Regions from separate parts of the Lysinibacillus sp. RC46 genome, predicted to be linked through region 2. Evidence: riboswitches for the same ligand, from Rfam matches in the RefSeq annotation. Region 2 holds a riboswitch; the other holds the start of a gene.
The links. A riboswitch is a leader RNA that binds a small molecule or an ion and turns the genes downstream of it on or off. The one in region 2 is predicted to bind glycine.
Positions count from the first base shown of each region.

Region 1: another riboswitch for glycine. It lies ahead of ABH966_RS15395 (amino acid permease); the one in region 2 lies ahead of gcvT (glycine cleavage system aminomethyltransferase GcvT).

Region 1 covers NZ_JBGCCF010000016.1:68,175-72,616, reverse strand. Annotated here, with positions in the region: gene ABH966_RS15405 (lipoate--protein ligase family protein) at 155-985, opposite strand; gene ABH966_RS15400 (rhodanese-like domain-containing protein) at 1,338-1,727, shown strand; glycine riboswitch at 2,252-2,328, shown strand; gene ABH966_RS15395 (amino acid permease) at 2,493-3,833, shown strand; gene ABH966_RS15390 (glutaminase) at 3,973-4,442, opposite strand, start outside.
Region 2 covers NZ_JBGCCF010000020.1:45,322-49,763, forward strand. Annotated here, with positions in the region: gene ABH966_RS17605 (hypothetical protein) at 1-295, shown strand, start outside; gene comGF (competence type IV pilus minor pilin ComGF) at 288-713, shown strand; gene ABH966_RS17615 (shikimate kinase) at 911-1,429, shown strand; glycine riboswitch at 1,571-1,663, shown strand; gene gcvT (glycine cleavage system aminomethyltransferase GcvT) at 1,943-3,046, shown strand; gene gcvPA (aminomethyl-transferring glycine dehydrogenase subunit GcvPA) at 3,072-4,418, shown strand; gene gcvPB (aminomethyl-transferring glycine dehydrogenase subunit GcvPB) at 4,411-4,442, shown strand, end outside.

The DNA of each region.
Region 1 (4,442 bases), on a different contig from region 2:
CATGTGTCGTTAAACACTACATATTGTGTATGTTTCTTTAAAAAAGATACTATATATAGTTTTTTAATTCAACTCTTGCAATTTCGAATAGAATCCGAACTGCTTGTTATTACAAGGGTTGAACGATAAAAAAATATTTTTCTTATACCATTTTTTATTTTTTGAAGTTCCAATCATCACATGCATATTTTTTTTCTTCTAGTGCATGTACATATTCTAATTGCTCCTCAGAAAGTGTAAATGGTTTTAAATCAATTTGCAACGATTTTGCAAAACCATCACGAAAAGCTGTCACACATTGTTCAATAGTCACTGGTTCTTTGACAAGATTATTGATAGCAACCGCTTTCTCTGGCATCTTTCTACGCATACGGTCCTTCGCTTCTTCACTTGAAAAATTGAAAACAGACAATAATTTCTCCTGATCTAAATCAAGTAAAATAGCTCCGTGCTGTAAAATAACACCTTTTTGACGAGTTTGTGCACTACCCGCTACTTTTTTACCTTCTACAACAAGCTCATACCAGCTTGGCGCATCAAAGCAAACTGCGCTTTTTGGTTTCTTTAAGTCTGCTCTTTGTTCTTCTGTATCAGGTACACTAAAATAAGCATCCATACCTAGATTATGAAAACCTTTCAATATACCTTCACTTAACACTCTATACGCCTCTGTCACTGATTCAGGCATATTTGGATAGCTTTCTGAAACAATGACACTATAAGTCAATTCATGTTCATGTAAAACAGCTCTACCACCTGTTGGACGACGAACAAAGCCTAGTCCTTGTTCTCGTACCGCATCTAGATTGATATCTCTTTTCGCTTGTTGAAAATAGCCAATCGAAAGTGTTGCTGGCTCCCACTCATAAAAACGAATAACTGGTGGAATTAAACCTTCACTATGCCAATCAAGTAATGCTTCATCTAATGCCATATTAAAAGAAGGGCTACATTTCCCTGAATTTAGAAAATACCAAGTTGTCATATTTTCATCTCCTACAAATATTTAATTAAACTTTAGCGAAAGTGTACAAAATAAGTCACCTTATATATGGCATTCATTTTAACAAATGTTATCCAATTCTTTGTTATGAGCCAAAAATAATGCTTCTCAAAATTTTGACACCGTGCGTTAAGTTCTATTCTTTATGAAAGTATCCACCACCCTAATCCAAGAAAATAGTGGAAAGATACTGTGACAGTTCACTAATAAAATCCATATAAATAGAGATAAATTAATTCTAGCCACAATCTAATTTATTTTATCAAACTCATTGGACTATCGCTAGCGCATCTTTTATAATAATAAAGAAGATAGAAAGGGGTAAGAAATTTTGTTGAACATACTTATCACAATCGGTGTTATTTTAGTAGTTGTAATTGCTTATATCGGCATTAACGCCCTACGACTAAAAAAAGCCGTAACAAACCTAACACAAGAACAATTTATTGAAGGCTATCGTAAAGCACAGCTTATCGACGTACGTGAACAAAAAGAATTTGATGCTGGTCACATCCTTGGTGCACGCAATGTTCCTTCAACTACTCTACGTCAACGTCACAAAGAAATCCGCCCAGATTTACCAGTATATTTATACTGTCAAAATACAGGCCGTAGCTCACGTGCTGCTTTATTTCTTAAAAAACGTGGCTACAACCAAATTTACCAACTTCAAGGCGGCTTCCGTACTTGGACAGGTAAAATAAAGTCCAAAAAACAAAATTAAAAAATCAATAAGACATTAGTGACTAATATAAATAAATCTACTCACGGAAACAAAGTAAATTTATTTATATTTACCTATATCACATTGTTTAAACTAAAAGAAACCATCTCAAATGACTATGAGATGGTTTACTTTTTGCAAAAAATTCTGAGTTTCTACTATATTATATATTTTGTTTAATGTCTGACAAGTTAGTTGGAGTAAGTTAAAGCAACGAAAGATACATACTCTCTTTCACATTCCTTTACCAAAATGCGAGCCGCTTCCTAAGCTAGTTCCAATTTTCATCTCTTCCAACTCCATATACCGCGAATTAAAACATTATCCTTAAATTTACATATGTCTAAAAATACTATTTTTCGTAAAGTATTTACCTAGATGAACTCCATTCTTCTTTTTTTCTGAAAATGTCTGAAATTTATCCTTGAATAATTAAGTAGGCACTGATAGGATTTATAATATCTTAAAATAATGTCATACAGACATACAATATAAGCTATGAATGCTATGGATAACACTATAGCAGGAGCAGTTCTGGAGAGAGCGCATTTTGCGTCGCCGAAGGGTTCACTATCTCAGGCAAAAGGACAGAGGAGTAATATCAACTTTCAACATGAAAGCTATACCACACGAATGTTTTCTTTTTTTACATACAACATCCGCAATTGGTATTTGTTATTCTGTCATTTACGAGACTAGTGTCACTACTAGTCTCTTTTTTTATTTTCCAGTCATAGTTTTTACGTATCTTTGAGGGGGATTAACGTGGAACAACAACAATTAAAACGTGAATTAAAAAATCGCCATGTGCAGCTCATAGCGATTGGTGGAACAATCGGTACTGGTTTATTTTTAGGATCAGGCAAAGCCATTGCTTTAGCGGGACCTTCCATTATCTTTGCTTATCTCATTGTCGGAACCGCCTTATTTTTTGTTATGCGGGCATTAGGTGAACTATTATTATCGAATGCTGGCTATACATCGTTTACTGATTTTGCATCCGAATACATAGGACCTTGGGCAGGTTACATCACTGGCTGGACATACTGGTTCTGCTGGATCATGACCGCTATGGCAGATATTATTGCTGTCGGCGTTTATGTACAATATTGGTTTGATATACCACAATGGGTGCCTGCAATTGGCTGTTTAGTACTGTTATTAATGTTGAATTTATTAACTGTAAAACTATTTGGCGAACTAGAATTTTGGTTTGCACTTATAAAAGTCATTACAATTGTGGCACTGATTGTGATTGGAGTATTCATGTTATTTACAGGTTTTCAAACAAGCTCTGGCACAGTTTCTGTTGAAAATCTTTGGGCACATGGCGGGTTATTCCCGAACGGCTTACACGGTTTCCTAATGGCATTCCAAATGGTTGTTTTCGCTTTTGTTGGTGTCGAGTTAGTAGGGGTTTCTGCTGCTGAAACAGCCAATCCTAAAAAAAATATTCCTTCTGCCATTAACAAAATTCCATTACGCATTTTATTATTCTACGTAGGGGCATTATTTGTTATTTTATGCATTAATCCTTGGAATGAAATGTCTGCCTCTAGTAGTCCATTTGTACAAGTATTTACACTAGCTGGTATTCCAATTGCTGCAGGTATTATTAATTTTGTCGTACTTACATCTGCCGCTTCTGCCGGTAATAGTGGTTTATTTTCTACTAGCCGTATGCTTTTTAATCTTGGGAACAACAAGCAAGCTTCGCCAAAGTTTGCAAAGCTCAATAAAAACAGTGTGCCAAGTAACGCACTCGTTGTTTCTGCAATTGTAGTTTCCGCTGGTGCATTACTAAGTAAATTAATGCCTGAAAACGCCTTTAGTGTTGTTACAACGATTAGTGCTATTTGCTTTATATGGGTATGGAGTATTATATTAATCTCTCATATCATTTATAAACGTAAAAATCGCGCACTTCATGAAGCATCGATTTTCAAGGCACCTTTTACTCCGTTCGTGAACTATTTAGTACTTGCCTTCTTTGCTTTTCTATTAGTAGTCATGTTCATTTCAGAGGCAACACGTACCGCATTACTGTTAACACCAATTTGGTTTATCATACTAATGATTATTTATAAAATGAAAAGAAAGAACTAATACGGTAAAATGAATTGTCCCGAATAGTGACACTTTTAAAGAAAGTGTACCTATTCAGGGCTTTATTTATTGTGCGAAAGCGAAGTAAAATCACAAAAAAGATGACTACGTCCATTTACGAAGTCATCTTTCATATTGATTAAAAAATATTCATATTCCACTCGGTAGCAATATGCTTGAGTAAATTCACTCCGGCTACACTGTTCCCAATGTCATCAATTGCTGGTCCATAAATGCCTATACCACAGCCGGTAGGAAAAGGTGAATCTAAGCCTGCGTGACTTGGTACAGCCGCCAAAATTGCCCCAGAGACACCACTTTTAGCGGGTAATCCTATAAATGCCGCAAATTTCCCAGAAGCATTATACATACCGCAAGTAACCATCAATGCCTTCGCTAATTTTGCTACTTGTTTAGGGAAGAGCTGTTTATTTAAATGAGGATGATAGCCATCATTGGCAATGACTAAACCAATCATTGCCAAATCCGAAACATTTACTTCAATAGCACATTGTTTCAAATATACCTCTAATGCTTCTTCTACAGGACAATTTAAAAAGCCCGAATCCATTAAATAATAGGCTAATGAACGGTTTCGATTTGCAGTTT
Region 2 (4,442 bases):
TGTAGAAACAATTTTATCAATCGTCATTGTTATGTTATTATGCACGACATTAATACCGATCAGCTATATGATGAAATCGACTCTTTATAACAAGAAGTTAGAAGTTATCGCAGCTGAAACGGCCTATGAAGGCTTAAAGCGTTATCGCTATTTACAGCAAATGGAAGGCACTAACACCGTTGAAAATGTAGATTTTCAATGGTCTATGAATGGACAGGGGATATGTGTAAGTTTTCAAAATACACGAGAATTACGTAAAAAATGTATACAACTGACAGGTGAAGTCGATGAATGAACGAGGCTATACATTATTAGAAGCGTTATTTCAATTAGTTGTTTTTGTGCTTATTGCACACCTTGTTGTGTTTATTATGCTCTGGTTTGCAGAAATGAAAACAACAGTACTATCTGATGAACAATCAAAGTGGGAGCTTTTTGTTTATGATTTGAATATGTATTTAAATGATATTTCTTCATTTACGATTCGACAAGACCAAAAGAGAATAACCTTCCAGGAAGGACTTACTATTCATTCTATTGATTGTTATAGCAATTTAATTCGTGATCAAGTAAATGGTGGTCATGTACCAATGCTAATTGGTATTAATAAATGTAGGTTCCAATTTGAAAAAGATATGTTAACAGTAGCTGTTGAACTTCCAAGTGGTATCAAAAAGGAGCGAACTTTCTATGTTCCAGTTATTGAAAAATGACAGAGGGGCTATTTTTTTAATCGCAATTGCATTATTATTTTTTGTAACTACTTTTGTTCTTACGTATTGTACGTCTTATGAGATTCAGTTTCGAACATATAATGACCTAGAAAAGCTGAATATTCGAGCTACGATAAATTTATTAGGACAAATTTTGTCAGACAGTGTAGAATCGTAGTTATAAGAAGGTGATTCGAATGCGAAAAATATATTTAGTTGGTTTTATGGGCTCCGGCAAAAGTGCGTTAGGAAGACGTTTAAGCTATTTGTTAAAGATGCCATATTATGATATGGATCATGAGATTGTTCGGCAGCAGGGAATGACAATTCCACAGATATTTGAAAAATATGGAGAAGCACGTTTTCGGGAAATAGAAACAGAATTTTTGAAAAATTTCCGAGACGAAGCTTGTATTATTTCAACAGGTGGTGGGGTAGCGATCAATGCTGAAAATCGAAAAATAATGAGACGCAGTGGGCTCGTGTTTTTTTTAGATGCGACATTCGAAGATATATACAAACGAATACAGCATGATCCGAACAGACCAATAGTACAGAGTTCAACGAAAGAGGAGCTAGAGAAGCTGTATCATTATAGAAGAAGATTCTATCGTGAAACAGGACATATACAAGTGTTAACAGAGGGCAGAACACTCCGCCAAATTCTTGAGTATTTAGTATTCCAAGTCAAAAGGTTAAAAGGCGAACATTTATAAAAATTAATGAGTTGAATGTTCGTGTTTTGATACAGATTAAAAAATGATTGCCTTTTCAATGCAATTAATGTTAGGATATAGACAAATAAGTAACTAAATGTTCATTGAATACTAAATAGTACCAAGATGAATCTTGGGCGGATGATTGTGCGGGGAGAGCACGTGTAGACGTCACCGAAGGAGCAAATAACAAAATGTTATGAATCTCTCAGGTAAAAGGACTCGTACAAGACGCAACTCTGGAGAGAGCTGTAGTACTACAGCCACCAAAGGGGAAAGCCGGCTGATTGGCATTGTAGTAATGCGAGCCAGTCTGGTGTAACTTTCAGGTTTAAGGACAGAGAATCCCGAAAAGGGGTTCGTCTGTCTTTTTTTTATGTCTAAATGTTTTGCTAATGATGTTAGTTCCTATTTCTTAATTGAATGAACAAACAGGGGAAGCATGATGCATTAATAAAAGCAGACGAACTACTACCAGTAAAAAATGTAACTACCATTAAGGGGGCAAAAATAATGACGAATGAATTAAAGCGTACACCTCTATTTGAAGAATATGCAAAGTATGGTGGTAAAACAATCGACTTCGGTGGATGGGAATTACCAGTGCAATTCTCTTCTATTAAAGAAGAGCATGATGCAGTACGTAATCGTGCTGGCTTATTTGATGTATCACATATGGGTGAAATTTTAGTAACTGGACCTAATTCACTAGATTTTTTACAAAATCTTTTGACAAATGATATTTCAAAAATTGCAGTAGGTCAAGCGCAATATAATGCAATGTGCTATGAAGATGGTGGCGTTGTTGATGATTTATTAACGTATAAATTAGCAGACAATCATTATTTATTGTGCGTAAATGCGTCAAATATTGAAAAAGATTATGATTGGATGATGGAAAATCAACATCAATATGATGTGACGATTGACAATCAATCAGATGCTTATGCACAAATTGCCTTGCAAGGACCATTAGCAGAAGAGGCTCTTCAAACATTAACAGACACTGATTTAAAAACAATTAAATACTTCCGTTTCCAAGCAGACGTTGAAGTTGCTGGTCATAAAGCATTAGTATCTCGTAGCGGTTACACAGGAGAAGATGGTTTTGAATTATACGGCTCTCCAGAAGATATTAAAGCTTTATGGAATGAAATTTTAGAGGCTGGAAAAGACAAAGGCGTTGTTCCAGCAGGTTTAGGCTGCCGTGATACACTTCGTTTTGAAGCAGGTCTTCCATTATATGGGCAAGAGCTATCAGCAACAATTTCACCTCTAGAAGCTGGTATTGGTTTTGCTGTGAAATTAAATAAAGAGGATTTTCTTGGTCATGATGCATTAGCTGAACAAAAAGAAAATGGACTTTCACGTAAAATTGTAGGTATTGAAATGATCGATAAAGGAATTCCTCGTCATGGCTACAAAGTGTTTAAGGATGGTAAGGAAATTGGTGAAGTAACAACTGGTACACAGCTTCCTTCTTCTAAACGTAATGTTGGTCACGCGTTAATTGACAGCCAATTCACAACTATCGGAACTGAATTAGAAATCGAAATTCGTGGTAAGCACTTAAAGGTAGTAACAGTTGAAACACCGTTTTACAAACGTTCAAAATAAAAGTTGAAAAGAGGGACCTACATTTATGAAACATCGTTATTTACCAATGACGGAGCAAGATAAACAAGAAATGTTAGACGTAATTGGCGTATCCTCAGTTGATGAGTTATTTGGGGATATTCCAGAAAATGTACGTTTTAAAGGCCTATATGATATTAAAGAAGCAAAATCTGAATCAGCTTTATTAAAAGAATTAACGGCACTTGCTGCGAAAAATAAAGATACAAATGCTAACGTATCGTTTTTAGGTGCAGGCGTATACAACCACTATAAACCAATTATCGTGGACCATGTTATTTCTCGTTCAGAGTTTTACACAGCGTATACTCCATATCAACCAGAAATTTCACAAGGGGAATTACAAGCAATTTTTGAATTCCAAACGATGATTGCAGAGCTTACAGGTATGGATCTTGCAAACTCTTCTATGTATGACGGAGGAACAGCATTAGCGGAAGCGGGTATGCTGGCAGCTGGACATACACGCCGTAAGAAAATTTTAGTATCTGAGGCGGTTCATCCTGAGTATCGTGATGTCGTTGCTACATATGCATACGGTCAATCCATTGAAATTGTTACTGTTCCACAAAAAGATGGTGTGACAGATGTAGAAGCTTTAAAAAAACTAATTGATGACAATACGGCAGCTGTTATTACACAGTATCCTAACTTCTTTGGTCAAATAGAGGACTTACAAGTAATTGGCGATATTGCACATGAAGCAAAAAGTTTATTTGTCGTATCTTCAAATCCACTTTCACTAGGAGTTTTAACACCTCCTGGTAAGCTAGGTGCTGATATTTGTGTAGGGGACGCACAGGTCTTCGGTATTTCTGAAGCATTCGGTGGTCCGCACTGTGGTTTCTTTGCCGTAACAACGAAGCTAATGCGTAAAGTTCCAGGTCGTCTTGTTGGTGAAACAGTAGACGGTGAAGGTCGTCGTGGTTATGTTTTAACATTACAAGCGCGTGAACAACATATCCGTCGTGATAAAGCAACATCTAATATTTGTTCGAACCAAGCACTTCTTGCACTTGCTGCTTCTGTAGCAATGACTGCTCTAGGTAAGCAAGGCGTTCGTGAAATGGCTATGCAGAATATCGCGAAAACTCGTTATGCTAAAAATGCCTTTGAAGCTGCTGGCTTCACAGTAGCATTCCAAGGTGCACACTTTAACGAAATCGTCGTAAAGACAAATAAATGTGTGAAAGAAATTAATAAAGGCTTAATTGATAAGGGGATCATTGGTGGTTATCCTTTAGGTCAAACATATGACTCTCTTAAAAATCACGTGCTAATCGCAGTAACAGAATTACGCACGAAGGAAGAAATTGATGCACTTGTTGCGGAAATGGGGGCTCTTAATGCATAACGAAAATCAATCACTCATTTTTGA